3 regions of the Xenorhabdus doucetiae genome follow, and region 3 is predicted to be linked to each of the others. Evidence: predicted binding sites of a transcription regulator. Region 3 holds the regulator's gene; each other region holds the start of a gene.

Region 1 (10,704 bases), 1.1 Mb from region 3:
GGCGGCCATAACTATATCAGCTCCGGCAATATCGTTGCGGGCAGCCCACGTATTGTTAAAGATATTCTGTCTGAAATGCGTGAAGAATTAACTGAAGCACTGAAACGTTAATTATTAATAAATATCATAGAGCAATGTTATTTTCAGGGCACCCATTGGGTGCCCTTTTTTCTTATGCTTTTTACCTGAGATTTCTGGTTTCAACCATGCGCTTCAACTTTGGGTCGCAGGAACAGGGCAGGCAACACAATCAGCGCCATCACCCAAAATATGCCACTGCCGATATGCTCATACATGAAACCCGCAATGATACTCATGACAGCAATACCGCCCCCCATTGCCAAGCCCGAGTAAGTGGCCTGCAAGCGGATGATTTCGTTTTCTTTTCTGGCACCAATAAAACGCATCGCTGCCAAATGGCAAACCGTAAACGTGCCGCAATGCAGGATTTGGATAAGAATCAACACCGACAATTCGGTCGATGTTCCCATCAATCCCCAACGAACCACACCACAAATCCCTGACAACAACAGCAAATTACGTGCACTCCAACGGCGGAACAGTTGCTTACTGAAAGTAAAGATCACCACTTCCGCCACCACGCCCAACGACCAGAGATAACCAATGGTTGATGAGGAATAACCCGCCTGCTCCCAGTAAATAGAGCCAAAACTGTAGTACCCCGCATGGGCAGCTTGCAGTAAAGTCACGCAGACTAAAAACTGCCACACAGATTTTTCGGATAACAGTGCCTTAAAAGAAACCGCATGTGTATTTGTAGCCTTAATTTTACCTGCCGGCATGACGGAAGGTTTCAGCATCATGCCCAACAGCATGGCGGCAACACTGAAAACCAAAAACGCCAGAATAATCTGATGAGTGCCAAACAAATGGTGACCGATCCACGCATTTAAACGGTCAAATGAGATATTCCAGCCAATATTCAGCGGACTGAGTGAGAAATTTATGCCATTGGCCGACATCAATATGCCGGTCAACGAAGAACTGATAATAAACGCAATCGATCCCCAGACCCTGACCTTGCCATAATCAAAGGTAAACTGTTTTTGCCATGTGCCGGCCAACGCATCTGATAAAGGGACTAAGGGGGCAAAAAATAAGTTGAAGCCAACCATGACAAAGAAAAGCCATGCCCAATGGCTGCCGAAGACAAAGCAAACGGCAAAAAGCAGGGCTAACAAGGAGAGAAAACGCAACGCACTGATTAACTTGGCCGGATCTTTTATGGTAGGAGAAATAACCAAACTGCCGATAAAGCGGGCGACCATGCCGACACCTAACAATATCCCTATCATGGAGGCTTCAATGCCTTCACCTTTTAACCAGACAGACCAAAAGGGCAAAAATATGCCATAAGAGAAAAAATAGGTGAAATAGCTCAACCCCAGCCAAAATGTTGATGGAACAACCATCCAAATGCCCCCATTTTTAAATGCAAAAAAACCCGCTCAAAACTAACGTTATGAGTCGGGCTTATGATTAAATTACATTATTGATTTTAAATTACGCGTAAACCGGATATTTTGCGCAGATATTCAATACTTTTTGCTTAACGCTTTCAATGGTCGCTTCATCATTGATGTTATCCAGCACGTCACACATCCAGCCGGCCAGTTCACAGGTTTCTGCTTCCTTGAAACCGCGACGGGTAATGGCAGGCGTGCCGATACGGATACCGGAAGTGACGAACGGGCTGCGCGGATCGTTCGGTACGCTGTTTTTGTTAACCGTGATATTGGCACGTCCCAATGCTGCATCCGCCTCTTTACCAGTGATGTTTTTATCCACCAGATCCAGCAAGAACAAATGGTTTTCAGTTTCGCCGGAGACCACTTTGTAACCCCGTTGCAGGAAGACGTCGACCATCGCTTTCGCGTTCTTGGCAACTTGATGTTGGTAGGCTTTGAACTCAGGCTCCATCGCTTCTTTCAATGCCACTGCCTTACCGGCAATCACGTGCATCAATGGGCCGCCCTGAGAACCGGGAAAAACCGAGGAGTTCAGTTTCTTGTAAAACTCTTCATCGCCACCCTTCGCCAGAATCAAGCCACCACGAGGACCTGCCAAAGTTTTGTGCGTTGTAGTTGTTACCACATGGGCATGAGGAACGGGGTTTGGATAGACACCTGCGGCAACCAGACCCGCGACATGGGCCATGTCAACAAACAGGTAAGCACCGATTTCATCGGCAATTTCACGCATCTTCGCCCAATCAACGATCCCGGAATACGCCGAGAAGCCACCGATGATCATTTTAGGCTGATGTTTTTGTGCTTGGGCGCGGATATCGTCGTAATCGATTTTGCCTGCTTCATCAATACCATAAGGCACGATGTTATAAAGTTTACCGGAGAAGTTAACAGGAGAGCCGTGAGTCAGGTGGCCGCCATGCGCCAGATTCATCCCTAACACCGTATCGCCGGGTTTCAGCAGTGTCATGTACACCGCCGCATTTGCCTGAGAACCAGAGTGCGGCTGGACGTTAGCATAATCAGCGCCAAACAACTCTTTTGCACGGTCAATCGCAAGTTGCTCAACGATATCGACATACTCACAACCACCGTAGTAACGTTTACCCGGATAGCCTTCCGCATACTTATTAGTGAGCTGAGAGCCTTGAGCCTGCATAACCCTTGGGCTGGTGTAGTTTTCAGAAGCAATCAATTCAATGTGTTCTTCTTGGCGACAAACCTCCTGTTCCATCGCTTGCCACAGTTCGGGATCGTAATTCGCAATATTCATTTCACGCTTTAACATTGGGTTCTCCTGACTCAGCTACATCTCGAAAAAAATACCCCTGAGGGCCAGAATGCCACACAGTGTAAACTCTTTTTATCAAATGAGATAGTCTTGACAAAACAAATTACGCAAACGTTTGCATTATGCGATAATCGCCATTAGCAGCCCAATAACCTGCTATTGCCCAATAATTACCGTTTTATTATTGGTATTTGTGATCTTGCCCAAGGTTTACCCTGTTTTAAATTCTAATTTTTTGATTTAAATCAGCGTAATCCTCTTTTCTCAAATCAGCATATTCCCAAATCCTATAAGTTGTATTTAAAATGCAATTTATAGATTTCAGCATCACATGAGAAAAATTCAGGAGATCCCCATGCTAGACAGTCAGGTTATCGCCACCATCAAATCGACCATTCCACTCATTGTTTCTACAGGCCCCAAGCTCACGGCGCATTTTTACGAACGTATGTTCAAACATCATCCTGAATTAAAAGATATTTTTAATATGAGCCACCAGATCAATGGTGATCAGCGTGAAGCGCTGTTCAATGCCCTTTGTGCTTATGCCGCCAATATCGATAACCTGCCAGCGCTGTTGCCTGCCGTAGAAAAAATCGCCCATAAACACACCAGCCTCAACATTCAACCGGAGCATTATCAGATTGTCGGTACGCACCTTCTGGCAACCCTTGATGAAATGTTTCATCCCGGTGACGAAGTGCTCAGTGCCTGGGGAGAAGCCTATAACGTATTGGCGAATGTCTTTATCAATCGGGAAGAGGAAATTTATCAAAACGGTGAGTCTCTGGAGGGCGGCTGGCGTGATCTGCGGCCGTTTCGTGTCAGCCGGAAACAGCCACAAAGTGATGTCATTACCCGCTTTGAGTTTGTGCCGGTTGATGGTGGCAAGGTCATGGATTACAAGCCGGGGCAATATTTAGCAGTCTATATCGAAGATCCCAGCTTTGAAAACCGTGAAATTCGCCAGTATTCGCTGACTGCCGCACCAAACGGAACCTGTTATCAAATTGCCATTAAACGTGAACCGCAGGGCAAGGTGTCAAATCACATGCACGATAAGGTTCAAGAAGGGGATATCGTGATGCTGGCAGCGCCACGCGGTGATTTTTTCCTTGATGTGCAATCTGATACGCCGGTGACACTGGTTTCGGCGGGCGTAGGTTTGACCCCCATGATGAGTATGTTGCAATACCTGCATAATCAACATCATGCCGGAGCGGTAAACTGGTTCCACGCCGCAGAACATGGCGGTCATCACGCTTTCGCCAATCAGGTGAATGAAATTTCCCAATCCATGCCTAATCTGCATTCACAAGTCTGGTATCGCGAACCCAGAGAGATTGATCAGAAAGGCCTGCACTACCAACACACCGGGCTTATGGATCTCTCGCTCGTGAAAGACGCTATCACGACAGAGGGAATGCAATTCTATTTCTGCGGGCCTGTGGCTTTTATGCAGCATATCGCCAAGCAGTTGCTGGCAATGGGCATTGATGAACAACATCTCCATTATGAGTGTTTTGGCCCGCATAAACATAAAGTCATGTAATACGGCGGAATAAATACACAAGGGACGTGGTAAACAAGAATAAGTGATAACGGTTGACGACATGGCCGTTATCACTTTTTTCAGGGGATTTCAGTGGCTTGATTAAATCGCTTCTTCGTCCTGTTCACCCGTGCGGATACGCACAACACGGGCAACATCGAAAACAAAAATTTTGCCATCGCCAATTTTGCCGGTTTGTGCAACCTGCATGATGGTCTCGACGCAGGTATCAACAATATCATCCGGTACGACAATTTCTATTTTGACCTTGGGCAGAAAATCCACCATATATTCTGCACCGCGATACAGCTCAGTATGCCCTTTCTGACGACCAAACCCTTTTACTTCTGTCACGGTCATACCGGTGATACCCACTTCAGCCAGCGCTTCACGCACATCGTCCAGCTTGAAAGGTTTGATAATTGCATCAATCTTTTTCATGAAGTTTTCCTGTTATTACCAGTTTTTACGCCCGAAACCAGAAGTAATCGGGTAGCGCCTGTCTTTGCCAAAATCACGCTGCGTAATACGGGGACCAATCGGTGCCTGACGACGTTTATATTCATTGATATCAACCAGCCGGATCACCTTGCGCACAATGGTTTCATCAAAACCTTCCGCGACCAGATCCGCCACGGATTTATCCTTTTCAACATACCCTTCGAGGATCGCATCCAGCATGTCATACGGCGGCAGGCTGTCCTGATCCAGTTGATCGGGGGCTAATTCCGCGGATGGCGGACGATCAATTACCCGCTGGGGGATCGCCGGCGAGACGGTATTCCGATAGTTAGCTAAGGCAAAGACCATCGTTTTAGGCACATCTTTCAACGCATTAAAGCCGCCTGCCATATCGCCATACAGGGTTGAGTAGCCGACGGCGGATTCACTTTTGTTGCTGGTCGTCAATACCAGACGACGACGCTTGTTAGACATCGCCATCAAAATCACCGCGCGACAACGTGCCTGTAAGTTCTCTTCTGTCGTATCTTTTGCCGTCCCCGCGAACATCGGCTCAAGCTGTGCCATAAACGCATCAAACATCGGTTCGATGGAAACCACGTCAAATTCAACGCCCAGCAATTCGGCTTGTTCCCTCGCATCATGAATGCTCATTTCTGAGGTATAACGGAATGGCATCATGACCGCCTGCACGTGATCTTTCCCCAACGCATCCACGGCAATCGCCAAGGTCAACCCGGAGTCAATGCCGCCAGACAATCCCAGCAATGCACCGTTAAAGCCGTTTTTCTGCACATAATCACGTACAGAAAGCACCAAGGCTTTATAGATTTGCGCCAGCGGTGGCAATTGAGGAATAGGATCCGCCATTAATTCAATATTCATCTCATTGAAACGGCACTGCTCAACCTGCTCCTCAAACGCGGCCATACGGTGAGTGATGTCACCATTAGCATCAAAGACCTTAGAGCAGCCGTCAAAGATAAGTTGATCCTGCCCGCCGACCTGATTCAGATAGATAATGGGCAGCCGGGTACGCTGGCAGTGGGACTTAATTAATGTACTGCGAATATTGGGTTTTTCACGATTATAAGGAGAAGCGTTAATCGACAAGATGATTTCTGCACCCGCCTGTTTCAGGGCATCAATCGGGGCGTCAAACCACAAGTCTTCACAAATCAGTAAACCAAGCTGATAACCCTTGAACGGTATCACACAGCTTTGATGACCCGCTTTAAAATAACGCTCTTCATCAAAGACACCGTAATTTGGCAGTAACTGTTTGAAATAACGTGCCACAACTTCCCCTCGCCAAAACAGGGAAAGCGCGTTATAGAGTTTGCCATCCTGTTGCCACGGATGCCCGACTAAAATACCCACCTGCGAACTGGCTGCTTGCAAGCGGGTTAATTGTTCGCAGCAACGCTGATGCAAATCAGGGCGGAACAACAAGTCTTCAGGAAAATAGCCAGACAGCGCCAGCTCAGAAAACATAACCAGATCAGCACCTTTTGCTTGCTGTTCCTGAACTGTCTGCAACATGCGTTCGCTGTTGCCTTCAATGTCTCCCACCAGCCAATTTAACTGGGCAAGAGCGATATTAAGAGTACGGCTCATAAAATGCGGCTCTCCTAGGCCATAAATCATCTACCTGCCTTACTGAGATTCAGCAGTAAAGCAGTTCATCGCGATACCCTGTATTTTTTATCTTGAATACGGCGGGTATATCATTTCTATTCAATAACAGTCATGCAGTGTAAGAATATCTGGAATAGCAGAAAAGTTATTCCTTGAAATCATTGGCATCTAATTCGTGGCGTGCCAGCAACTTATAAAATTCTGTCCGGTTACGCCCTGCCATGCGAGCCGCATGGGTCACATTACCTTTGGTGATTTGCAACAATTTACGCAGGTAATTCAGTTCAAACTGCCCACGGGCTTCGACAAATGTCGGCAAGGCGGTATTTTCGCCTTCCAGTGCCTGAGTCACCAACGCATCACTAATGACCGGCGCCATCGTCAGCGCCACACATTGTTCGATAACATTGACCAATTGACGCACATTGCCCGGCCAACTTGCTGCCATCAGGCATTTCATGGCGGTGGTGGAAAAGCTGCGCACAAAAGGTTTGTGGCGCTTGGCCGATTCACGTAACAGGTGATTAGCCAACAGGGGAATATCTTCTGCGCGTTCGTTCAGGGCAGGAATTTTCAGGTTAACCACGTTCAGCCGATAGTAGAGATCTTCGCGAAACTCATTACGCTGCATGGCCTTGGGTAGATCGCGGTGCGTGGCAGAAATGATCCGGACATCAATATCGATATCCCGGTTACTCCCCAATGGGCGGATTTTGCGTTCCTGTAACACTCTCAATAGCTTAACTTGCAACGCCATCGGCATATCACCGATCTCATCAAGGAACAGTGTTCCTCCCTGCGCCGCTAAAAATAGCCCTTCCCGGCTGCTGACGGCACCAGTGAATGCGCCTTTGGCATGACCAAATAATTCAGATTCAAGCAATTGTTCCGGTAAGGCGCCACAGTTAATGGCAATAAAAGGCTTTTTCACTCTGGGGCTTGCCCGATGGATAGCCTGAGCCAGTACCTCTTTACCGGTGCCGCTTTGCCCGTTAATCAGAACGCTCACATCGGATTGAGCCACCATCTTTGCCTGTTCCAATAAACGCAGCATCAGGGGACTGCGAGTGACGATCTTCTCGCTCCATTGCCCATCAATGGCTGGCGTTGACAGTTCCAACGCATCATCAATAGCCTTATACAGTGCGTCACGATCAACGGGTTTGGTCAGGAAGCTAAACACGCCTTGCTGCGTGGCGGCCACGGCATCAGGAATTGAGCCATGCGCAGTCAGAATAATGACAGGCATACCGGGATGTTGTTTCTGGATCTCCGCAAACAGTGCCATGCCATCCATTTCATCCATGCGTAAATCACTGATCACCAAATCGGCTTTTTCTCTCGCCAGCAAGCGTAACGCTTCATGACCACTCTCTGCGGTCGTGACGCGAAACCCTTCACTGGTCAAACGCATTCCCAATAATTTCAGCAAGCCGGGATCATCATCAACTAAAAGGAGATGGGCGGAATTACGCGCTGTCATTATTATTCGGCTCCTTTTTCTTCTGAGGAATGGGCTTCCGCTTTAGTCTCCGTGTCTGCGGCGGATTTGTTGCTCGGATCGGCTTTATTATTCGATGGCGTATTATTCGATGAACTGTCGGTATTGGATGGCGTCACAACACTTTGCTCTTGTTTACGGGAGGAAAGTTGGCGTTCAATATCGGTCAGATTTTCGAGTTTGCGCGACATTGAGCGAAGTTCATATTCCAGACGTGCCCGTATTTCTTTCAGGCTATCAATTTTGTTATCACTATCAAACTGAAGGCGCTGGAATTTAACTCTTTCTTCAACAAGATTAATTTTCAGATATTGCTGTTCACGCCACAACTGGAGCAATGGCCGCAAAGCAACAGGAAACTGTGCACTGTAGCGATTAAAGTTTTCCACGATATTAATGCGTTCAGCCAATACCGACGTTGCCCGGCCAAGCAAAATGCTCTGTTTCAGCACTTGATGCCAGTCAGCCGGCGCCTCTGGGGTAAAACGTTTTGCCATCTCACGGGCTTTTGCCGCAGGCAATCGATCGGTACAATCGATGAACCTCAACCAATATAGCCCGTTTTCCATCGCGGTGGGTTTCGCGATGTCCCAGATTGAGTCACAGTCTCTGACGCGATAATCCGTAACACGCTGTTCTGGCAGGATAGACTGCGCGATGGTTGCCAAGTTGTCGGATCCACCCGTTTTAGCGCATCCTGCCAACAAATAGGGAACAAACAGTAGCAACATGGCACGGAAACGTAGCGTCGAAGCACGTGCCCGAATAGACTGCATAACAGCCGTTTTTTTCATTGGCTTAGTCACAATATTTTGCTGTTCCGTCCCCGTTATAAAGCGGTAAGTAAACCTGTTATACATATTATTTAGTCATTCTCTGCGGTTAATGGCAGTTCAATTCGAAAACATACGTCAGCAAATTCGGATTCTATCAGGCAAAGCTCTCCCTGCATCTGTTTAATGCAATCCTGCGCGATGCTCAAGCCAAGGCCACTTCCTTTCACTGCGCCTTTTCGTTGCAGTTTTCCTTGGTAAAATGGCTCGAAAATCATGCTCTTTTCTAACTCAGGGATAGGTGTGCCGGTATTGGCAATGTCAATCTGGAGAGTTTTCCCCACTTGCCGACTAGAAATCCAAATGTTACCGGATTCAGCGCCATAGTGCACTGCATTGGAGTAGAGATTATCAATCACCCGCGTCAATAAGCCAGGCTCCGCCCAACAATAATCCATATCCAGTTGAACTTCTGTATAAATATTTTTTATCCGCGCCGGCAGTTGATGAGATAATACGACCCCCTCCACCACCTCTTTCAAAGAGACAATCTGATGTTCGGCAGGGCCATCGGCTAATTTGCGGTTATATTCAAGCAATTGCTCAATAAGTTGCTGTAAATGCTTACTACTGCTGTCCAAAATAGTGACAACTTCTTTTTGATCTGCTGTTAAAGGCCCGGCCACTTCGTCAGCTAACAGCTCCGTCCCTTCACGCATACTGGCCAAAGGGGTTTTCAGTTCATGGGAGATATGGCGTAAAAACTCATGACGCTGAGACTCAAGCCAGGATAAACGCTCACTCAACCAAATAATGCGTTGGGCCAGCGATCGCAACTCCCTCGGCCCCTTAAAAGTGTCAATCTGATTTTCCAATGATTGCCCTTCTCCGAGCCGATTGATCATCCGCTCAATGCCTTTTACCGGCCCAATGATCATGCGTGTAAACAACGCGATCAAAAAGGCACTTAACAAGAATAAAATAAGGCTTTGCCAACCAAAAAACTGGCCTTTATCCGCGATATCCTTTTGCAGTTGCTCCCCACGACTGAAAATAATATTACGGGTTTCCTGTACCAAAAGATTATTCGCTCTGGAGAATTCTTCAAGTAATTTAGAGGAGGCGGGTTCGGGTATGCCGTTACTGCAAGAAATTTTGGCCAGACCTGACAGCAATTCGTTAAATTTCTTGGTATATTCCGCATTAGCCAGCATCGCCATCTGATTACCGAGCATATTCATGTATTGCCGGTATTGACGTTGATAAAGTTTTTCCAGCCGGACATCCCCTAATACACAATATTGACGGTAACTCCGTTCCATCTCAAGGGCGACACCTATCATCGCTTCGCTACGGCGGGCATCCGCCAGCGTTGAACGGTTAATCTCAGCCGCTTGGGTACTGAGCTGATCAAGGCTTTGATAAGCCTGATAAGCCAAAACCAGCAGTGGCAATAACACCAGCCAGAAAGCCATGACCACTAACTGGCGCAATGAGCGCGGGAACAGACGCCATTTTTTCAAAGAAATCATCTTATAACCCGTAATGACATTGATGCTACTCGCCACGATACTGCTCGCCACAAGGCAGAGGATAATGGAAAGCAATGGGTAAGTGAAAGCGATGCGGATGCGTACATAGACACGATGGACAGGAGTAACCTGTAATAATGACGGCGGGATAGTAACTTTTTTACTATCCCGCCAGTGAGGACCCTGCATGCCATGAAGCATGTAGGCGGTGCCTCACTCCACGTGTCGCCCGGTGTTTGATAAGGCCCGAAGGCGAGTATCATTAAGTTGGACGGTAGGCACCTTACTTTGGCATCATTCTGGGCTTATGTGGCATGTTTCCACCTTATTGCGGGCCGACATAAAAAGTTGAATGAGCAACTGCCCTGTATTAAGCATATTACATGCCAACTTTAAAATTAATTTTTAATTTATTGATTTAAATACAAATAAATAAAATCATCTCTTTATTGCCCTTTTTTATCG
Region 2 (10,704 bases), 960 kb from region 3:
GGAAAATCACTCCAATTCAGATGCAGTATGGGTATTGGAAGAAGAATTACCGGGTGAGGAATACAGTGTAGAAGCAGTGAGTTGCGATGGTATTACTCGGATTCTGGGTATAACAAAGAAATACACTAATCACCGAGGAGTTGAAGTGGGGCACCTTTATCCCGCGCCATTACCTGAAGCCGAACAAGTGGCGATTGAACAAACCACTCTTAAGGCACTGAACTTGTTGGGGGTACGTTGGGGAGCTACCCATACCGAGGTAATGTCTGGTTCTAAAGGCGTGCATATCATCGAAACTCACCTCCGCCCAGGCGGTGATGAAATTCCGGAATTGCTGCTTTTGGTTGAGGAACATTGTCAGTATAAGCTGGCAATAGAAGTTCTAATATCTGGCACCTTACTTCCTACACCAAGACATCCTAAGGGCTCAGCAGCAATCCACTTTTTTACTCATGATGGGGATGCTGGTTACCTTCGTTCACTTGAGCTAACTGATGACTTGGATCTGTTTAGTCTCGAACTCAACTACAAGCCAGGCGATGAAGTACCTTCGTGTAGCAGTTCATTTAATCGTATCGGTTACGTGATTTGTGTATCAAATGAAGATGATGCCTTTACACGTTGTCTGGAAACAGCAAAGCGATTGACACTAAGCGTGGAATAACAATAGCCCTGGGTATGGATCAGGGAATTATATAAAGAATGAGGAGTTATATGCATATCGTGATCATCGGGGCTGGTGTTTCTGGAATTGCTACAGCTTGGCAGTTTAGGCGCTTGTACCCAGACTGTCACATCACTTTACTGGATCGTGAGGCTCCAGGCAGTGTGGCAAGCAATAAAGGAACGGAGGCATTCCGTACATTTTGGCCTAATGACATCACTGGTGGCTTGTTTACACAGCAATTAGAGCAAAGTGTAGACTCTCTGGTGTAGTTTGCCTCTAGCCACCCCAGTTTGCAGATGCAAACACGTGGCTATGCCTTCTTTAGTCAGCTAGATGAAGGTAGTGAGCAAATGCAGTTGCTGGCGATGGAACAAGCCGATTTGTCTAAGAAACCACTGTACCAAGACTCGGAGGGTTTGGCGTTGCGTTTTGATGGTGCTTCATTTATTCGTGATGCCCAAGAGTTACATCATTTTTACCCCAACCTGTCTCCCGCTATACGTAGTGCGTTGGTGTTCCATCGGTGTGGATGGTTCCGTACTGGGGAATATTTGAAATCGATGTTGTTCGAAGCCATGGCCAGTCGTTTCACATTTGCTCGAGCAACAGTGGAAGAACTAAATTGGGGAAACAGCAAGGTAACGTTGAAACTCGACGATGGCACAGCAATAGTGGCGGATAAGGTTATTATTTGTGCTGGTCAGTATAGCCAGGCGTTACTGCAACGTATTGATATTAACTTACCTATTGCTTATGAATCTCACTCCAAAGTGGTATTACCGGACTTATCACGATCATTGTCTGGAATGCCGTTTTCATTCTACGCAGATACTTTTGAATTAAATTTCAATGCAGAGGAACTCGCGGCAGAACCAGCTCTGGCTGGCTTGCAAGGACAGGCATTGCCAGGCCATTTTCACGTAAGAGAAAACTGGTCGGATGTTTTAGGTGAACCTTCAGTTCAAGCACTTTGGACCTATGACTGTGAGCCGATGGATGAACCCCATCCATATTATCCAGATGGTTCTGTGACGCACACGGGCATCTATACCAAAATGCCGGATAACTTGCCCTGCATCGGTACATTGGTATCAGGCAAAATTTATATCAACAGTGCGTTGTCAGGTTTTGGCTATATGTTTTCCCAGCAAGCATCTGAATTGATCGCACGTCATTGTATGGATGATGGCGATGTACCCACAATTTTTGACCCGTTGCGCAGTATTGACACCATTGGGGATTCTCTCTCCCCCCACCGTAGAGGACAGATGTAACATGATGAGTGCAAAATTGTTGGCCAGCATTGAACTGAATCAGGAACAAATTGAACACGACTTAAATATTGTAGGTAGTGAAATTCTGGATGTTGCATATAGCGAATATGCTTGTGGCAACTGGGGCACCATCACGTTATGGAATCACAGTGGAGACGCTGGTGACCAAACATCAAGAGAGTATGTTGGGCAGGCTCGTCCTACAGAGCTTGGACAGCAGTTGGATTGTATTAACCAACTTATTCGAAACAATTTTAATATATCTCTGATCAAATCAGTGCGTATATTCCGTTCTTATAACGGTGGAGCCATTTATCCACATATTGATTATTTGGAATTCAATCAAGGGTTCAAACGTGTGCATCTGGTGCTAAAATCAGACCGAAGTTGCCTCAATTCCGAAGAGAATACAGTTTATCACATGCTCCCTGGTGAAGTATGGTTTGTTGACGGTCATAGTGCACACAGTGCAATGTCACTAAGTCGTGTAGGGAAATACAGTTTAGTGCTTGATTTTGACTCTGGTGCTAAATTCGAGGATTTGTATTCCGAAAGCCACACGTTATGTGTAGACAACCTAGAACCAGATATTATTCATGATCGGCAACCATTGCCAACATCACTGCGGGATTCACTCGCTCATATAGCTGAGCACGCCGATGAATTCAACATTCAGTCTATCCTGTTTCTTGCTACCCGCTTTCACTTTAGTTATGCAGTGTCAATCAGAGAATATTTTCAATTGTTAGATGAATGTTTTAGTCGTAATCCGTACAAATCAGTTAGAGAAAGATACGAGGCATTGAAGGATATTCTAGTCCGAAGTGGCTATACATCCCATAATGTTAACCACTTTAACTCACTGTCTGGAGTCACTATTGGTTAAAGAAGTGAGAATGGATTTTTACGTGGGTGTCATTGTTATTTAATATACCCTATTAGCTTCAGGTTGCAGCTCGCAAGACAGAAGTAGCTGATTGTCTCCCCGCTGTGCGGGGAGATAATCAATGCACTTTGAAGTACGTCACCCATCAACTTAATTTATCTTGTGCCCATTTAAGGCTGCTTTGATATTCGGTTGGCAAGAGTGACGCTAAGGTTTGCAATGTCGTTTGCAGTGTCGCCTTATCTGCATGCGTCACATTTAAGTGGCCGACCTTACGTACCGGTCGAACTTCTTTTTCATACCAGTGTAAACGAACCAGCGGCAGACTCAGCCATGCGGGATTTATTTCCGTGCCGATCAGGTTGATCATAACGGATGGCGCGAAGATTTCAGGTTGTGGCATAGGGAGATTCAAAATCGCCCGTAAATGCAGTTCGAACTGGCTGATAGAAGCGCCGTTTTGTGTCCAGTGACCGCTATTGTGAACCCGCGGAGCCAATTCATTGATCAACAAATCATCGCCGACAATAAAACATTCCATTGCCATCACACCCACATAGTCCAGGTGATTCATGATGGCGGACAGCATTTTCTCTGCTTTTTGTTGAAATTGCCTGTCGGCAGTATGATCAGGCAAGGCGACACTGGTACGCAAAATACCGTCCTGATGCAAATTGTGAGTCAATGTATAGAATACCGATTCACCTTTGGCATTACGGGCACCTACCAGCGAGACTTCCCCTGAAAACGGAATCCCCTGTTCTACAATACATTCACCATAACATCCACCATCATCCCCACCATAAATTTCAGGTGGAAGGGTGGTTTCATCGCCTGGCCGGATACGCCATTGACCGCGCCCGTCATAGCCGCCTGTCCGGCGTTTGACAATGATGAAATTGCCTAATTCGGCAAATAGTTGTGGCCATTGATCCGGCGTGGAAAGCCATCGCCACGGTGCGGTCGCCAATCCCAACGTATCCATAAGCTGTTTTTGCGGCAAGCGATCCGCCAGTTGCGGAAAAATATCGCGATTGATAAACGCCTTATGATGAGCCAGTTCGCGGGTTAATGCGGTTTCGGGCCAGCGCTCAATTTCAGCGGTGATAATGCTGCTCTGGTAAGGTACCGCTTCCGGCTCGGCATCCAATCCAACGGGATAAACCGCGATCCCCAATGGTTCGCCGGCTTGACGCAGCATTCTGCCCAACTGACCATTTCCCAATACACAAACGGGTTTCATGCCTCCTCCCGTGGATCTGGATTATCCAAAACCGCCTGTGTTTGTGCACTGCGCCAATCCGACAAACGTTGAAGCAGCGCATTGTCATGCAAAGCCAGCACTTGAGCCGCCAATAATGCGGCATTTGCTGCGCCTGCCTTGCCGATAGCCAGTGTGCCAACGGGGATGCCCGTTGGCATTTGGACGATGGAATACAGGCTGTCAACACCGCTAAGCGCGGCGCTTTGTACTGGAACCCCAAACACAGGCACCAAGGTTTTGGCTGCCAGCATCCCCGGTAAATGTGCTGCACCACCGGCACCCGCGATAATCACATCAAAACCGTTTTCCTTGGCTTGTTCGGCAAAACTAAACAGTTTATCGGGTGTTCGGTGTGCTGAAACAATTTCAACATGAAAAGGGATCGCAAGGGAGGTCAAAATATCGGCGGCATGTTGCAGGGTTGCCCAATCGCTTTTAGAACCCATGACAATAGCAATTTTGGCCTCTATTTCTGTTGGGGAAGTCATAAATCAGATGCTCCTGTATTGGGTATCTACCAGAACAAAGAGGAAATTTCAGACGGCGGATCATATCACGCTAATTGCACAAGGAAAACGTTTGCGTCGTTTGATTTGTCGATTTTTCTAAAATAAATAAAGGTGTTTAGAAAGGGAAGGAGATCAATTCAATGGCTGTTTCTGTGACTTTAAACATCGAACCTTGCTCATGCCATGCCCCCAAAACACCGCGATGTACGGTTTTATCATCAAGTTGCATATCATGTATTGCCGGGCGGTGAGTGTGCCCGTGAATGATCCAATCTGCCTGATGTCTTTTAAAATGCGCGATAACAGCCGCTTGATTGACATCCATAATCGATTCGGATTTTTGACTGTTGGCGTATTGGCTACCTGCCCGCATTTTGGCGGCAATTTTCAAACGGATAAACAGAGGGAGAAGCAGGAATAGCCGTTGTATCCACGGTGTATGGACGCGCTGACGATATTGCTGATAGCCGATATCATCGGTGCACAGCGTATCGCCATGCAGGATCAGAATACGTTTGCCATACAATTCCAGTACCTTTTCCTGCGGAAGTAGGATCAAACCGCTCTCGCTGGCAAAACGGGAACCCAGCAAAAAATCACGATTGCCATGAATAAAATAACAGGCAATCCCTTTTTGTTTCAGTTCATTCAGGGCTTGGGCAATTTTAGCGTGTAACGGGTTGGGGTCATCATCACCAATCCAGTAATCAAAAAAATCACCGAGGATATAAAGACTCTCAGCGTGAATGGCATCCTCACGTAAAAAACGCAGAAAACCGGCAGTAATTGCCGGTTCTTGTTCACTGAGGTGTAAATCTGCAATAAACAGTGTACTCATGTTGCGATTAACTATTTCGATTAACTGCTAAAATGGTCTTTATTCGCTAACAGTGACACGTTCAATGATCACATCTTCATGCGGTACATCCTGGTGCATACCGCTGCGGCCAGTGGAAACACCTTTGATTTTATCAACCACGTCCATGCCTTCAACGACTTCGGCAAATACGCAATAACCCCATCCGTCAGGGCGCTCTGAACGGAAGTTCAGGAAATCGTTATCGACCACGTTAATGAAGAATTGGGCAGTGGCCGAGTGTGGATCATTGGTACGCGCCATAGCGAGGGTGCCACGGCTGTTTTTCAGGCCATTGTTGGCTTCGTTTTTGATTGGGTCTTTCGTGATCTTCTGTTTCATGCCCGGTTCAAAGCCACCGCCTTGGATCATGAAGCCATTGATAACACGGTGAAAAATGGTGTTGTCATAAAAACCTTCCGAGCAATAACCCAAGAAGTTTTCAACCGTTACCGGCGCTTTATCAGCGAATGTCTTGATTACGATATCGCCAAAATTGGTGTGGAAAGTCACCATAATAAAAATCCCAATAATAGTTTTGAATGACCCTGTATTTAGGGGGTTCGGAACAACCGCTGTTATATCATATCTCAGATTTTGAGTCAGTACTCTGGGCGGTATCAGGGCAGGGTAAACTTGCCCGTATCTCACCCTCTATGAGAAATATAAGAGTTTCACTGTTATGATATGTCAAGGCATTTGATGAGTTTAATTATTGATCGATTTGCCGGATGTTTTGCCATGCGCCATATCGGCAGTTTTACGAAAAAATCGCACCATCATCAGGATTGCCCCGAGTAAGAATGTAATAAGGAAGCCAATATTGATACCTTGCTGACCTTGTTTTAAAGGAAAAGCCAGCAAATAAGAAACAGGAAGGCCGAATATCCAGAGCAATCCCATATTAACCCACATCGGATACCAGACGTCACGCAAACCACGTAACACTGCCATCAGTAAGTTACGCACAGCATCAGCAATTTGGGAAAAAGCAACGATAACCAGCATGACTTTCGCCAGCTCTATCAGAGCCGCATTTTCTTCTGCCCCCAGATTGAGATACAAACCGATAATCGCAAGTGGATTTAGCAAATATACAACTGCGATAGCTATCATGCAGCCGAATACTAGTACCAGACCGACATGACCAATCTTTCTTATCAGATTATATTCACCATTGCCAACCGTGTAACTGACCAAAATCGTGCACGCCTGGCCGATTCCCATAGGGATCATTAGAGCTACGGTAGAACACTGGATCAATATCTGTTGAACGCTCAAAGCACCCACACCGAGCCAACCAACCATAATGTTAATCGTACTAAAAATCAGTAATTCACTGGCAAACTGTATTGTAATAGGGAAACTAATCTGAAAAAAAGCCACCAATCGTGCTGGATCCCATAGCACCTTGAAATCAAACAAGTGGTAATTAGTGAAATTTTTGGAAAAGTATAAATAAATAAAAACACTAATCGCTAGAGTCCAGTTGGCAATTGATATGCTATAGGCCCAGCCAGCCATGCCCAATGTAGGCAAACCCGCGTAACCATGAATTAAAGCATAGCCAAGCAATATCGTGAAACCCAAGTTTAGTGCACTTAATACTACGACAAGATATCCCTTCTTAAGAGGAAAAAACATTTGATGACAACTTGCCAATAGTAAAGAAGGAATTACACCCCATGCCATTGCGCGAAAATAAGGGTCAATCAGCGGCACTAGCTCAATAGGCTGATGCAACCATACCAACAATTTCGTTAAGTTCCAGAATACCAACGAACCAATAACACCGAGAATGATACTAATCAACCAAGCCTGCCGGATTTCCATGCCAATCTCGCGAAGCTCATTCTGTCCATAATAACGACTAACAGTAATACCGACAGCTAGCAACGGCGACATGGCAACAACCATTATAGTGTTACTCAATGCAGCTACTAATGCACTAGCAGCCAGCTCTTGCTTGCCAAGATGAGCAATAAACAACATACCGATAAAGCCCACAGCGATATAGAGAATGCGTACACTTAAAATTGGTGTAGCTAGCTTTACAATCTCCTTAAAGTAAAAAAAATTATTCTTTGTTTGCATACTTACTCCGAGGCAACTACTCACCGACATACCATTAACCAATACACTCTGTATTGAAGGCTATAATGCGCAGCAAAATGCGATTTGACAAACTCATGGCGCGTTTTTTGATTGCCTTTGAGGCCCACAATAACCTTATTAAAAATGTGAGATTCTGCCCTGCATGCCAATACTCTTTAATTATGAAATAGCCGAAAGAATCAGAAAGATTATTTTGGGAAAACTCCCATGTGGTGACCAATTTTTATTGACCACAACAGGGCAAGGCGGTCAACGGCACTTGCAAAGCCGGGCATATCAAGGTGAAATACCTCGCTTGGCTTCTATTTATATTGCTGATAAAAAGCCTATAATCAGCCAATTCACTTAATTATATTACACGTACATTAATTTTTACGGAAAACCCACTGATGCTAAAAATTTTCAACACTCTCAGCCGTCAAAAAGAAGAATTTAAGCCGATTCACGAAGGAAAAGTGGGCATGTACGTGTGTGGCATTACCATTTATGACTTGTGTCATATCGGTCATGGCAGAACATTTGTGGCATTTGACGCGATTGCGCGTTACCTGCGTTATTTGGGATACGATTTGACCTACGTCCGTAACGTGACTGACGTGGATGACAAAATTATCAAGCGCGCGATCGAAAATAATGAAAGCTGTGACGATTTGACCGCCCGCATGTTGGCGGAAATGCACAGCGACTTTGATGCCTTGAATATCTTGCGCCCAGATTTAGAGCCTCATGCAACACAACATATCCCAGAGATCATTGAGATCACAGAAGAACTGATTGAACGCGGGCACGCTTATGTTGCCGCTAATGGCGATGTGATGTTCTCCATTGAGACTAATCCTGATTATGGCCTGCTTTCCCGCCAGGATTTGGAACAATTGCAGGCTGGTGCCCGTGTTGAAGTGGCCGATGTCAAACGTAACCCAATGGATTTTGTTTTATGGAAAATGTCCAAACCCGGTGAACCTAGCTGGGAATCTCCGTGGGGAGCAGGCCGTCCGGGTTGGCATATTGAATGTTCCGCCATGAACGGCAAGACGCTGGGTCACCACTTTGATATCCACGGTGGCGGTTCTGATTTGATGTTCCCGCATCATGAAAATGAGATTGCCCAATCCACCTGTGCCCATGACGGCCCTTACGTCAATTATTGGATGCACTCCGGCATGGTGATGGTGGATAAAGAGAAGATGTCCAAGTCATTGAACAACTTCTTTACCATCCGTGACGTGCTGGAATATTACGATGCTGAGACCGTGCGCTATTTCTTGTTATCTGGGCACTATCGCAGCCAGTTGAATTACACAGAAGAAAATTTGAAACAGGCACGAACTTCCCTTGAGCGTCTGTATACTTCCTTGCGTGGAACGGATAAATCGGTGCAACCTGCGGGCGGAGAAGCATTCACCGCCCGTTTCGTTGCAGCCATGAATGATGATTTCAACACACCGGAAGCGTATTCAGTCTTGTTTGATATGGTGCGTGAGCTTAATCGTCTGAAAACAGAAGACATGGCGGCGGCTAACGGTCTGGCGGCCGAACTGCGTAACTTGGCGGGAATTCTCGGTCTGCTGGAACAAGATCCAGAACACTTTTTGCAAGGCGGGGCACAGGCGGAAGACGATGTGGCTCAAATCGAAGCGCTGATTAAACAGCGTAACGATGCGCGTAAAAATAAAGAGTGGGCATTGGCTGATGCGGCACGTGACCAGTTGAATGAAATGGGCATTGAGTTGGAAGATGGCCCACAAGGTACAACATGGCGCCGTAAATAATCGCTTTTTGCTTTGCTGACGTTGTTATATCCAAAACCGCCCCTGAGATGGGCGGTTCAGTTTCTATCGCATTTACGCTTTCACCGATTTATTGATGAGTCTTTGTATGCTCAGGATAGAAAGCATTTCCAGCGTGATACGTGACTTTGCCAGAAACCGCGTCCCGTTTCATGGCAACAAAAGAAGAATGACTTAGAGGCTCAGGGACTTGATGTGTGCTATCACTGGAAGCAAGATTGAGAAGAGAAATTGTCACTCTGCGTTTAGAATGACTTAATTTATAAGGCAAACCCAACAACCTTCTTGCAGCTCTATTACTTAACATAATTAACTCCGTTTCAGTTGTACATAAGTTCCCCAGTATAGCAACTTATTAGAAAATCAAAACATGACGGACAGGATTGTTTCTCAATATATCGTCAATGTCACAGGTTCTGCGGATAAAACCGGATAAAGAGATCCCCAATTTGTTGATAAAAAATAATGAGTTTCTATTTGTAAAATAAAAAGACAGCACCATACATATATAAATACATAAGATACTGTCTTTTCGAAAAGGATTAGTGGTTATGTTTACCCGCTAATTTATTCTTCAACGCGAACGGAATCACCATTAAACGTTACAACTTTACCGGCGATAATTTTGCAACGTTTACGGGTTTCGGGTTGATGATCAACCTGCACCAAACCTTCTGCAATCACCGCTTTCGCCGCTGCTCCACTTTCACACCATCCCTGAAACTTGAGCAAATCACACAATTCGACATGAGGGTGGCCGTCTAAATAAAAAATTTCCATCAATAACCTTCAGTTGTATCTACATCATGATATTCCTCGCAGGCTTGCAAGGTATTTTGAATCAAAGTTGCAACGGTCATTGGGCCGACACCACCGGGCACCGGGGAGATCCAACTTGCGCGTTCAGACGCTTTATCGAAATCCACATCACCAATGACTTTGCCATTTTCCAGCCGGTTGATGCCGACATCAATCACGATTGCGCCAGGCTTAATCCACTCGCCAGGAATAAAATTCGGCTTACCGACAGCAACAACCAGTAAATCAGCCTGTTCCACATGCTGGCGTAAGTTTTTGGTAAAACGATGCGTGACTGTCGTTGTACAACCTGCCAACAACAATTCAAGGCTCATCGGACGGCCAACGATATTGGAGGCACCGATAATCACTGCATTCAGCCCATAGGTATTGATATTGCAGCGTTCAAGCAGGGTCACAATCCCACGGGGAGTACAAGGGCGCAATCTTGGGGCGCGTTGACACAGGCGGCCGATATTATAAGGATGGAAGCCATCCACATCCTTATCGGGACGAATGCGTTCCAGTACTTTGACATTATCAAT
Region 3 (10,704 bases):
AGTGGATTACGTGCCCCGCCGCCGCATACCAGAAGACGGTCACACCGACCATTTAGCATGACTTGTTGAGCAATGCTTACCGCCGTTAATTCAGCCAATGTGGCTTGAACATCCACGGGGGTAATATCAGGAAAATCAACCAACTGTTGTTCCAACCATGCCATATTAAAGTATTCACGCCCTGTACTCTTCGGGGCAGTACGCGCGAAATAGGGATCAGACAGCATTTTTTGCAGCAAAGGTTCATTGACCGTACCTTCACTGGCCCACAGCGCATCTTTGTCGTAAGGTAACTGCTTATGCCGCCATGTCCAGGCATCCATCAACATGTTGCCCGGCCCGGTATCATAGCCTTTAACGGCAGAATTAGGCAGCAGTGCTGAGATATTGGCTATTCCACCGATGTTTAAAATGACCCGCCTTTCGGTAGGATGCCCCAATACCGCCATATGGAATGCCGGCACCAAAGGTGCTCCCTGACCACCATAAGCCATGTCACGCCGCCTGAAGTCACCAACGGTGGTAATGTTAGTCAGTGCTGCTACACGGTTATTGTCACCGATTTGCATGGTAAACGGTTTTTCACCGTCCGGCTCATGCCATACGGTCTGCCCATGACAGCCGATTGCGGTGATATCATTTGCAGTTATCCCGGCTTTATTCAATAACCCTTGAACCGCTTCTGCGAAGAGAGTACCAAGCTCATAGTCAAATCTTCCGACCATTGATAATGTCGTCTGCTGCCCTTGACAAATGGAAAGTAATCTTTGCTTAAGCTCTTGCGGAAAAGGATGGCTATAACTGACTTGTTGAGTCACGGCTTTATCGCTAATCTCCGCCAAAATAACATCAACACCATCCATGCTGGTGCCAGACATCACACCAATATAACGTCCTGAATTCATAAATATTCCTCTATTAAATAACGGATTACATTTGACACGTGGATTACATTCAATCTTGCGTAAACTATAAAGCACATCTATTCGGACTATATATGTTTAATGAGCATTATCAGAGATAAAATCTGAGTTTTGGAAAGCTCTTCACAAAACATGCTAAACTTTTGGTCAGGAATTATTCCTTTCAGAGTTTATTGTGAGCATATTATATTATGTAGATATGCATCATTAGTGGCCGACAAATTGATTAATTCTGCTGCTAACAAGAGCATCTTAGTATCTGCTGCTAACAAAAGTAGCCGAACGCTTGGTTATAAGTTTATTATCAAGCTTCCCTATCGGGCATTAAAATTAGGAGTAATTATGTTAAAACGTTTCCTGGTTGGTGTAGCTGTAGCAACCACATTATCGGGTTGTGCAGACATGGGAGCACTTTCTAGTGATACTTACTCTATGAATCAGGCCAAACAAGCTCAAACTGTAACCTATGGCACGATTCTGTCTGTACGCCCTGTCAAAATTAAAGGCAACCAAGCGGGTGATCCTAATATGTTAGGTCTCATTGGCGGTGCTGTTTTGGGAGGGCTGCTAGGGAATACGGTTGGGGATGGTTCTGGTCAAAGGCTTGCTACAGCGGCAGGTGCCATTGCTGGCGGTCTGGCTGGTCAAGGAATAGAAGGGGCTTTAGACCAAACGAAAGGTGTTGAGTTAGAAATTCGTATGGACAGCGGAAAAAACATCATCGTAGTGCAAAAGTTAGACAACATTGTATTCAGCAGAGGGCAACGAGTCAGGATCGCAAACAGTGGAGACTCTTTGACTGTATCACCACTCTGAAATGTTCAAATAACACAAAACTAGAAAATCGCGGTTTACCAGTAATAGGTCTGGGCCGCGATTTTATTATTATAGATTAATTTTTATATTACCTGTTTATGCAATTGGTTAATATTTTTTTCAATTTTCTTTATTACAGAAGCAAGCAGAATTAACTCATCATGAGTAATTCCCTGCAAAATTTCTTTCCTTGTAGAATCAATAACACTATCTACTTCTCTAATAAACGTTTCCGATTCTTTGGTTAATTTGATTCTTTTTGCGCGTCGATCATTGGCACATGTATGGCGTGTAATCAATTTCTTTTCTTCTAATTGATCAAGCGTTCTCACCAAAGAGGGTTGCTCAATACCAATCGCTTTTGCGAGCTGTATCTGTGACTGCTCTGGCGGCAGTTGACTAATATTGTATAGAGTAACCCAGTGTGTCTGAGTTAATTTCAACGGTTTCAAACGATGATCAATTAAAGCGCGCCAAACACGGACTAAACGTGCCAGATCTGATCCCAATGTCAATTCCAATTACCCCTCCTTATAATTAGAGACTCATATAACATCAATGAATTATCCAATCAGTTTATTCATCTGAATAATGGATACGCACCCTATATCATGCTTACATTAGCAGAGTCAGCAATTTAACTAATTACCTAATTAGTGTCGCGTTGGCGTGTTACTCAAAGTTGACATCTTCGTCGCCCTAAAGAGCGAAATTGTACGGTGCACCGAATAAAATCGCGCATTAATCCACCAACGATATAAACTGTATAAAATAATCTTACAACTAAACTATTATAAGTTTAAATATCAACAAAAAAAGTACAATCCCTCAAAATATATCCATTTCCACTCGGTTAAAGTTCTATAAGAATAACCGCCATCCAAATACTAATCTATATATTTTTACATTAATATCATTTTTATCTTACAGATATTGATAATATCAAAATAAATAATATAAAAAACAACAAGATAACAAACCAGTTCTTTTCTTGTTCAACAAATGATTCTTTGATAAGAAATTCTTACTTAAATATCTAATCTCACCAACAGAAATGATGTTTTGAAGTGACTTATGTCAAATAAAAGAAATATAATATAAATAATATATCATTTCTTGCAGGAAATATTTCATATTTTTATGATCATCCTAAACCATAATTCATATGAGTGATATTTTTTGATCAAATTAGAATAAAACTAAAATAAATCGGCTTGTTGCGAGATAATATTTTTTTCTTTCTCTTTATTTCTGACTTCCCTTAGATGCCTCTGATGACATAAGCGCAATACTTTTCTTTTTTCATTATCAGATAGTTGCATCCACATAAAGCGCTCTTCCCTACTACGATAACACCCTCGGCAAAAACCGCGGGAATTAGATTCACAAATTCCCCGACAAGGGTTTGGAATAGCAAAGAATTCCAATTGTTCAGCCATCTCATCCTCCTGCGCTTGGAACTATCAATTATTCCCATAATGAAACTATTTGTTGCTCAGTATAAACCTCAAATATAACATTTCAAAACAAAATAGTAACATTTAGAAACCAAATAAATAAACAGGACAATTTGAATTATTTTATCTATACACGTTATAGTTGAACTAAGCATATGCAGGTATGCGGACAACGTTTTGCAAAAAAGCTATGTTTCACAATAAGACTATAAAGATCAAGAGGTAATCATGCGTTTACTCCATACGATGATCCGTGTTGGCAACATGCAGCGCTCGATTGATTTCTACACTAAAATCATGGGCATGCGTTTACTTCGCACCAGTGAAAATCCAGAGTATAAGTATTCTCTCGCGTTTGTTGGTTATACCGATGAAAATCAAGGCTCAGTTATTGAGCTAACTTATAATTGGGGCGTTGAAAACTACGAAATAGGAACTGCGTTTGGGCATATCGCCTTGGGCGTTGATGATGTTGCGGCAACTTGCGAACGCATCAAACTTGCCGGAGGAAAAGTGGTTCGCGAAGCAGGACCCGTTAAAGGTGGAAAAACCGTCATTGCATTCGTTGAAGATCCCGATGGCTATAAGATTGAACTCATCGAAAATTCAAGTGCCAGCAGCGCATTAGGCAACTAATTCTATCAATAGCGGCCAAACTATCGTTAAAAAATTAGTTACACACCGACAAAAGGGCAAATCTTATTGCCCTTTATTATCCTCATTGGATAAGCATTACTTCTGCAAGACACACCAAATTTTGTCATAATAGCCACTATTCCAGAATCAAAAACAGAATCCTGAAGCTAAAAACTGAAAATCAGATGTCTAATCAAAACGATCAAAATATGTTAAGTGGGCGCTTTCGTGGCTACTATCCCGTTGTCATTGATGTCGAAACCGCTGGTTTTAATGCGCGGACAGACGCTTTACTTGAAATTGCTGCAATTACTTTAAAAATGGATGAAAATGGTTGGCTAACACCTGCCAATACACTGCATTTCCATATTGAGCCTTTTGAAGGAGCTAACCTTGATCCTGCCGCTCTTGCTTTCACCGGCATTGATCCAACAAATCCCCTACGGGGAGCAGTCAGTGAATACGCTGCCTTGCATGCAATTTTCAAAATGATCCGCAAGGGCATGAAAGAGACGAATTGTAACCGCGCAATTATGGTCGCCCATAATGCCAATTTTGATCACAGTTTTGTCATGGCTGCTGCTGAACGCGCAGGCTTGAAACGCAATCCATTCCATCCGTTCGCAACTTTTGATACCGCCGCACTCAGTGGTTTGGTTCTTGGCCAAACAATTCTTGCCAAGGCCTGCATCACAGCAGAAATTCCGTTTGACAGCAATCAAGCACATAGCGCTCTTTATGATACTGATCGAACTGCCCTGCTTTTCTGTGAACTTGTCAATCGCTGGAAACGGCTGGGTGGTTGGCCATTACCCTCAGCTAACACCGCTAACTGCGAAGCCTAAAACAAGCAAACCTCATATTGATTAATCTGTAAATAGTAACCCCATACCTATAAAAGTATGGGGTTATGAAAAAACATCTATCATTTCGATGAATGACTGACCTTATTCCTGATCACGATACTTGTCGGCAGTCTCTTTGATCAGCGTTTGTAGTTCACCACGCTGATACATCTCAACAAGGATGTCACAACCTCCCACTAACTCACCGTCAACCCAAAGCTGGGGAAAAGTCGGCCAATTTGCATACTTAGGCAACTGAGCACGGATATCTGGATTTTGCAGAATATCCACATAAGCAAAACGCTCACCACAAGCGGATAAAGCCTGAACTGCCTGTGCGGAGAAGCCACAACTTGGCAGTTTCGGTGAACCTTTCATATACAGCAGAATTGGATTTTCTCTGAGCTGACGTTCGATTTTTTCAATAACCGCATCAACTGTTGTATCTGTCACTGTATTCGTGTTTGTATTAAAATTCGTCATTGTTGCTTCCTCAAAACTGCAAACGCTATTTATCAGCATAAGATAAAGATTGATTCAGAATACCACTTTCTACTCTCATTTTTCTACCGTGAACTTTATATGCTGGGTGTATCTACTCCATGTTACAGTTCAGTTCTGCGCCAGTTCGCCGCCTGATAGCATCTTTTTCCCTGTTATTTGGCAGAAAAGTTGTTAAGATAATTAGCAAAAAATTAATACGATAATGAGACTAAATTTGCCCTGCCCATGATAAGCAATCCTAAGTCATGGTTTGCAGAGCCAAAAAACCCGATATTAAAAAGGAGCATGCAATGTCTTTTGAATTACCCGCATTACCTTATGCCAAAGATGCCTTGGAACCCCATATTTCTGCAGAAACTCTAGAATATCACCACGGCAAACATCACAACGCTTACGTCGTAAACCTGAATAATTTGACTAAAGATACTGAGTTTGCCGGAAAATCGTTGGAAGAGATCATCAAAACCTCTGAAGGCGGAATCTTCAATAACGCTGCACAAATTTGGAACCATACGTTCTACTGGCATAGCCTGTCACCAAATGGGGGTGGCGAACCCACCGGAAAAGTCGCAGACGCTATCAACAATGCTTTCGGTTCTTTTGCTGAGTTCAAACAGCAGTTCACTGACGCAGCCCTGAAAAACTTTGGTTCTGGTTGGACTTGGTTAGTCAAGAAAACTGACGGCACATTGGCTATCGTTAACACATCCAATGCAGCAACGCCATTGACTGGTGAAGACAAACCCGTACTGACCGTTGATGTTTGGGAGCACGCATACTACATCGATTACCGTAATGCACGCCCTCAATATTTGGAGCACTTCTGGGCGCTGGTCAACTGGAAATTTGTTGAAGAAAACTTGGCTTAATAAGGTTAATTATCTTACCAAGTTAAAATAACAAGGGCAGGTTTTCCTTCATTCGTGGCATCACAATTGTTGGAAAACCCGCCCTTAAAGCAAGTGATGTTACAAATTCTTCTTTTCTATCCTGATCAGATCAAGCAGAGACTTGCCAGAAAAACAATCATGATTAATGCACTACCGGCAGCCAATAATCCCAATTTCAGATCTGTGTCCATAGAACATCCTCAATGTGAAAATTAAGAGACCTCAACACGATAAATTTTTAAGTACAAGTTTTGAGCGGTTACTCACCGTATCATTTAAAAAACCATACCCAATATTTAGTCCATACTCTTTATAACATCGATTATTACTTTCACTTTTGAGCTAGATCAGACAAAATTCAAGGTTTATCGCTGACTTATTGCCAACTATCACTCTATATAAATATATTGGCAAACGATTAACAAATAGCTATACCCGATAGATTTCAAAATTGAAAGATGAAAGGTATACCAATTAGACCAAAAGGTCAGGAGTCCTTTTTATCATGGCAACGATTAAAGATGTGGCCAAACGCGCTGGTGTTTCGACCACAACCGTATCGCATGTTATCAATAAAACCCGTTTCGTCGCCGAAGATACAAAGGCTGCGGTTTGGGCTGCGATTAAGGAACTGAATTATTCTCCCAGTGCCGTTGCCCGCAGCTTGAAAGTTAACCACACCAAATCCATCGGATTACTGGCAACCTCAAGTGAAGCACCGTATTTTGCTGAGATCATAGAATCGGTTGAGAATAGCTGCTATAGCAAAGGTTATACACTGATCTTATGTAATTCCCATAATAACCTTGATAAACAGAAAGCGTACCTCGCGATGCTGGCGCAAAAACGTGTAGACGGTTTGCTGGTAATGTGTTCAGAATACCCTGAACAGCTTTTAGGTATGCTGGAAGACTACCGTAATATTCCTATGGTGGTCATGGATTGGGGAGAATCCAGAGGGGATTTTACCGATGCAATTATTGATAATGCTTTTCATGGCGGTTACTTAGCGGGTCGTTATCTCATTGAGCGCGGTCATCGTGATATTGCATCTATTCCTGGGCCATTAGCAAGAAATACCGGCGGAGGACGCCATCAAGGTTTTCTCAAGGCGCTGAAAGAAGCCAACATCACCATTCGGGATGAGTGGATGGTACAAGGTGATTTTGAACCTGAGTCCGGTTATCAAGCCATGTATAAGATCCTGAATCAGAAACATCGCCCAACCGCTGTTTTTTGCGGTGGGGACGTCATGGCAATGGGGGCAATCTGTGCAGCCGATGAGTTAGGACTACGTGTTCCACAAGACATTTCAATCATCGGTTATGACAATATTCGCAATGCCCGCTATTTCACACCAGCATTGACAACCATCCACCAACCCAAAGAACGTTTAGGGCAGATGGCTTTTGCAATGCTATTGGACAGAATCATCAATAAACGTGAGGATGTACAAACTATCGAAGTCCACCCACGCCTTGTCGAACGGCGCTCGGTTGCGGATGGACCTTTTATCGATTATCGCCGCTGACAGTTAATTTTCTTGCAGCCATTCAGCATTAAGTGTTTCGCTATCTCCCAGATAATCAAGTAACCAACTTAATGCGGGTGAATGGCTCTTTTGCGACCATGTCAGGCAGCATGGGCTGTCAGGCAAGGGTTGCTCGAGTTCGAGTGCCATCAGCTTGCCTTTACGGATCAGCGGTAATGCAAGGTGCTTGGGCACCATGCCGACACATAATCCATCCATCAGGCAACTTAACCCAACATTCCAATCAGGAACAATCAACCTTCGTTGATTATCCAAAGCCCATGTATCACGCTTAGGCAAGCTGCGTGAAGTATCTTCGAGACATAAACTGGGATAAGGCCGCATCTGATCATCATTCAATTTCCCCGATATCACTGCCAGTTCATGTTCAGGGCTGGCGACACATAACCACGGAATAAATCCCATATCCCTGAAACTATATCGCTCACCAACGGGGGAAGCCCGTGTTGCACCAATGGCAACGTCCACCCGTCCATCCACCAAAGCATCCCATACGCCATTGAAAACTTCAGGATAGATAAATAATTCAATATCGGGGAAATGACGATAAAAATCCAAAATTAACCGAAGCGTTCGCTCTGGTTTTACCACCTGATCAACCGCAATACTGAATTGCCCACGCCAGCCATTGGCAACTTGTTGACACTGGTGCCGAGTGTGATTCATTTTTTTGATAACAGAACGCGCTTCCTTGACAAAAATAGCCCCTGCTTCCGTTAAATCGACATCTCGGTGACGACGTTCAAATAAAGGTACTGCCAGCCACTCTTCAAGCTGTTTTACCGTATAGCTGACAGCAGAAGGCACACGGTGAAGTTCTGATGCAGCCGCACTGAAACTTCCTGTTCTGGCAACGGCATCAACGACTTCCAGAGAGTATTCAGACCACATATATCTTCCTTTCAATTTTTTTCACAGCATGGTGCAAATATTACCGTTTCACAAGTAAAAATCATGCTATATAAAATAAGCCCAATATTTCCTTATCAACCACCACACCAAGTTATTAACACAATGACAACAAATAAAAACGCCATTCCATTCATGTTTTATCTCGCAGGCCTAAGCATGCTAGGCTACTTGGCCATCGACATGTATCTGCCCGCTTTTGATGCAATGAAAGCAGAATTAGGGACATCAACAAATGTCATCGGTGCGAGCCTCAGCATTTTTCTTGCCGGGTTTGCTTTTGCCCAACTTTTATGGGGACAATTGTCTGACCGTTTAGGCAGAAAACCTGTTCTTATTATCGGACTATCCCTGTTTTCCATTAGCTGTTTAGGTATGCTCTGGATCACTGATCCTGTTCAGTTACTGGTATTGAGGTTTATGCAAGCAGTGGGAGTGTGTTCCGCTGCGGTGACCTGGCAGGCTTTAGTCGTTGATAGATATGACGCAGAACGCACGAAACGTGTTTTTGCCATGATCATGCCTTTGGTTGCCCTTTCCCCTGCCCTTGCGCCTTTGTTGGGGGCATGGTTGTTGACACATAGTGGCTGGAGAATCATTTTCCTTGTCCTCATGATCGTGACAATATTGCTGTTAATACCTACATTTTTTCTAACTAACACACGTACTCATACCGAAACCAATGCCGATAAAAAGCCGGTTTCTTTCTTTACGCTACTCACTTCCCCTGTTTTCAACGGAAATGTATTAATCTATGCCTCTTGCAGTGCAGGTTTTTTTGCCTGGCTAACGGGTTCACCAACGATTTTGAAAAATATGGGTTATGATCCTACTGATATTGGCTTAAGTTATATTCCCCAAACGCTGGCATTTATGATTGGTGGATATGGTTGCCGTATCTTATTGGAAAAAGTGAAAAGCGAAACCGTATTTCCCTTCCTGTTGGTGGGTTATGCAGTCAGCATGATCGCCATTTATTTGATTTCGCTATTGAGTGAACCTTCATTTATCGCCATTCTTATTCCTTTTTGTGTGATGGCAGCAATGAATGGTGCATCCTACCCAATTGCAGTCGCCAATGCTCTGGCTGTTTATCCTCAAGACAGCGGTAAAGCGGCTGCATTGCAAAATGCACTGCAACTGGGTCTCTGTTTTGTCGCGAGTATGATTGTCTCCGTATTTATGGAATCACCTCTCTTATCGACGACCACGGTCATGGTACTTACTACTGTTCCAATGGCTGTTGGTTATTGGCTGCAAAAACAGGGGATTAAAAAAAGCCACTAAACATAAATTCAATAATTTCCCCAAAAAATAATAATTAAGAACATTATTATCTAAAGGTTGCATCATGCTGTGACCTTTAGATGATTGTTTAAATACCATTTCACTCATATACTCATACAGATTCATTATTCTAAGAATGCGAGGTTTGAGGTGTCTTTTGGAGCATTGAAGTGCTGTTTAATTTCAGGATAAATAAGCAATATGTGCTTACAGTATTATTTTCTAATAAACCTTTAAGGTTTTACATAAAAAACAGTTATAAAGTGACACCTCAAAATTCCATCACACAAATGTTGGAGAGTATATGAGTTCATCTTTTGTTGAAGGTAAAAAAACAATAACGGATCCTTGGTATAGGATCGCCCATGAATTGCTTCAGGAAACTGATATTGAGATCAATGGCAAGCGCCCTTTCGATATACGCATTAAAAACCCTGATTTCTATAAGCGTGTACTGAAAGAAGGTTCCTTGGGTTTGGGTGAGAGTTATATGGATGGCTGGTGGGAATGTGATCGCCTTGATATTTTCTTTTATAAAGTATTACAGGCTGGTTTAGAACATCGTATTCCTAAAAATGTCAAAGATATCTTCAAGATAATTATCTCTCGTATATTTAATTTACAATCTCCCAAACGTGCCTGGATTGTCGGTAAGGAACATTATAATTTAGGCAATGACCTTTTTACCCGGATGCTTGATCCTCATATGCAATATTCTTGCGGTTATTGGAAAGATGCCAATACGCTGGAAGAAGCACAAACCCATAAACTCCGCCTGATTTGCGAAAAACTACAACTTTCTCCGGGCATGACTTTATTGGATATCGGTTGTGGCTGGGGAGGTTTGGCAGCTTATGCGGCGGAAAACTACGGGGTATCTGTCAC

Evidence for each region. The regulator PurR, encoded in region 3, represses purine synthesis genes. The targets are predictions, from matches to a motif close to CANGCAAACGTTTGCNTG.
Region 1: the regulator PurR is predicted to act here: its motif matches at 2,886-2,903, upstream of glyA (serine hydroxymethyltransferase).
Region 2: the regulator PurR is predicted to act here: its motif matches at 4,660-4,677, upstream of purE (5-(carboxyamino)imidazole ribonucleotide mutase).

The regions. Positions count from the first base shown of each region.
Region 1 is NZ_FO704550.1:2,999,223-3,009,926, forward strand. It holds gene suhB (inositol-1-monophosphatase) at 1-111, shown strand, start outside; gene XDD1_RS12925 (3-phenylpropionate MFS transporter) at 201-1,433, opposite strand; gene glyA (serine hydroxymethyltransferase) at 1,525-2,778, opposite strand; gene hmpA (NO-inducible flavohemoprotein) at 3,137-4,333, shown strand; gene glnB (nitrogen regulatory protein P-II) at 4,436-4,774, opposite strand; gene XDD1_RS12945 (NAD+ synthase) at 4,790-6,412, opposite strand; gene glrR (two-component system response regulator GlrR) at 6,579-7,916, opposite strand; gene qseG (two-component system QseEF-associated lipoprotein QseG) at 7,919-8,794, opposite strand; gene XDD1_RS12960 (sensor histidine kinase) at 8,800-10,239, opposite strand.
Region 2 is NZ_FO704550.1:917,642-928,345, forward strand. It holds gene XDD1_RS18375 (ATP-grasp domain-containing protein) at 1-664, shown strand, start outside; gene XDD1_RS20330 (FAD-dependent oxidoreductase) at 715-936, shown strand; gene XDD1_RS04340 (NAD(P)/FAD-dependent oxidoreductase) at 964-1,941, shown strand; gene XDD1_RS04345 (aspartyl/asparaginyl beta-hydroxylase domain-containing protein) at 1,943-2,827, shown strand; gene purK (5-(carboxyamino)imidazole ribonucleotide synthase) at 2,973-4,070, opposite strand; gene purE (5-(carboxyamino)imidazole ribonucleotide mutase) at 4,067-4,579, opposite strand; gene lpxH (UDP-2,3-diacylglucosamine diphosphatase) at 4,716-5,438, opposite strand; gene ppiB (peptidylprolyl isomerase B) at 5,478-5,972, opposite strand; gene XDD1_RS04370 (MATE family efflux transporter) at 6,165-7,550, opposite strand; gene cysS (cysteine--tRNA ligase) at 7,961-9,343, shown strand; gene sra (stationary-phase-induced ribosome-associated protein) at 9,432-9,668, opposite strand; gene ybcJ (ribosome-associated protein YbcJ) at 9,929-10,141, opposite strand; gene folD (bifunctional methylenetetrahydrofolate dehydrogenase/methenyltetrahydrofolate cyclohydrolase FolD) at 10,141-10,704, opposite strand, start outside.
Region 3 is NZ_FO704550.1:1,873,404-1,884,107, reverse strand. It holds gene anmK (anhydro-N-acetylmuramic acid kinase) at 1-905, opposite strand, end outside; gene XDD1_RS08625 (outer membrane lipoprotein) at 1,266-1,739, shown strand; gene slyA (transcriptional regulator SlyA) at 1,823-2,260, opposite strand; gene XDD1_RS08615 (DUF1289 domain-containing protein) at 2,939-3,178, opposite strand; gene gloA (lactoylglutathione lyase) at 3,425-3,832, shown strand; gene rnt (ribonuclease T) at 4,018-4,677, shown strand; gene XDD1_RS08600 (Grx4 family monothiol glutaredoxin) at 4,780-5,160, opposite strand; gene sodB (superoxide dismutase [Fe]) at 5,472-6,050, shown strand; gene purR (HTH-type transcriptional repressor PurR) at 6,577-7,602, shown strand; gene punR (DNA-binding transcriptional activator PunR) at 7,606-8,514, opposite strand; gene punC (purine nucleoside transporter PunC) at 8,668-9,819, shown strand; gene cfa (cyclopropane fatty acyl phospholipid synthase) at 10,124-10,704, shown strand, end outside.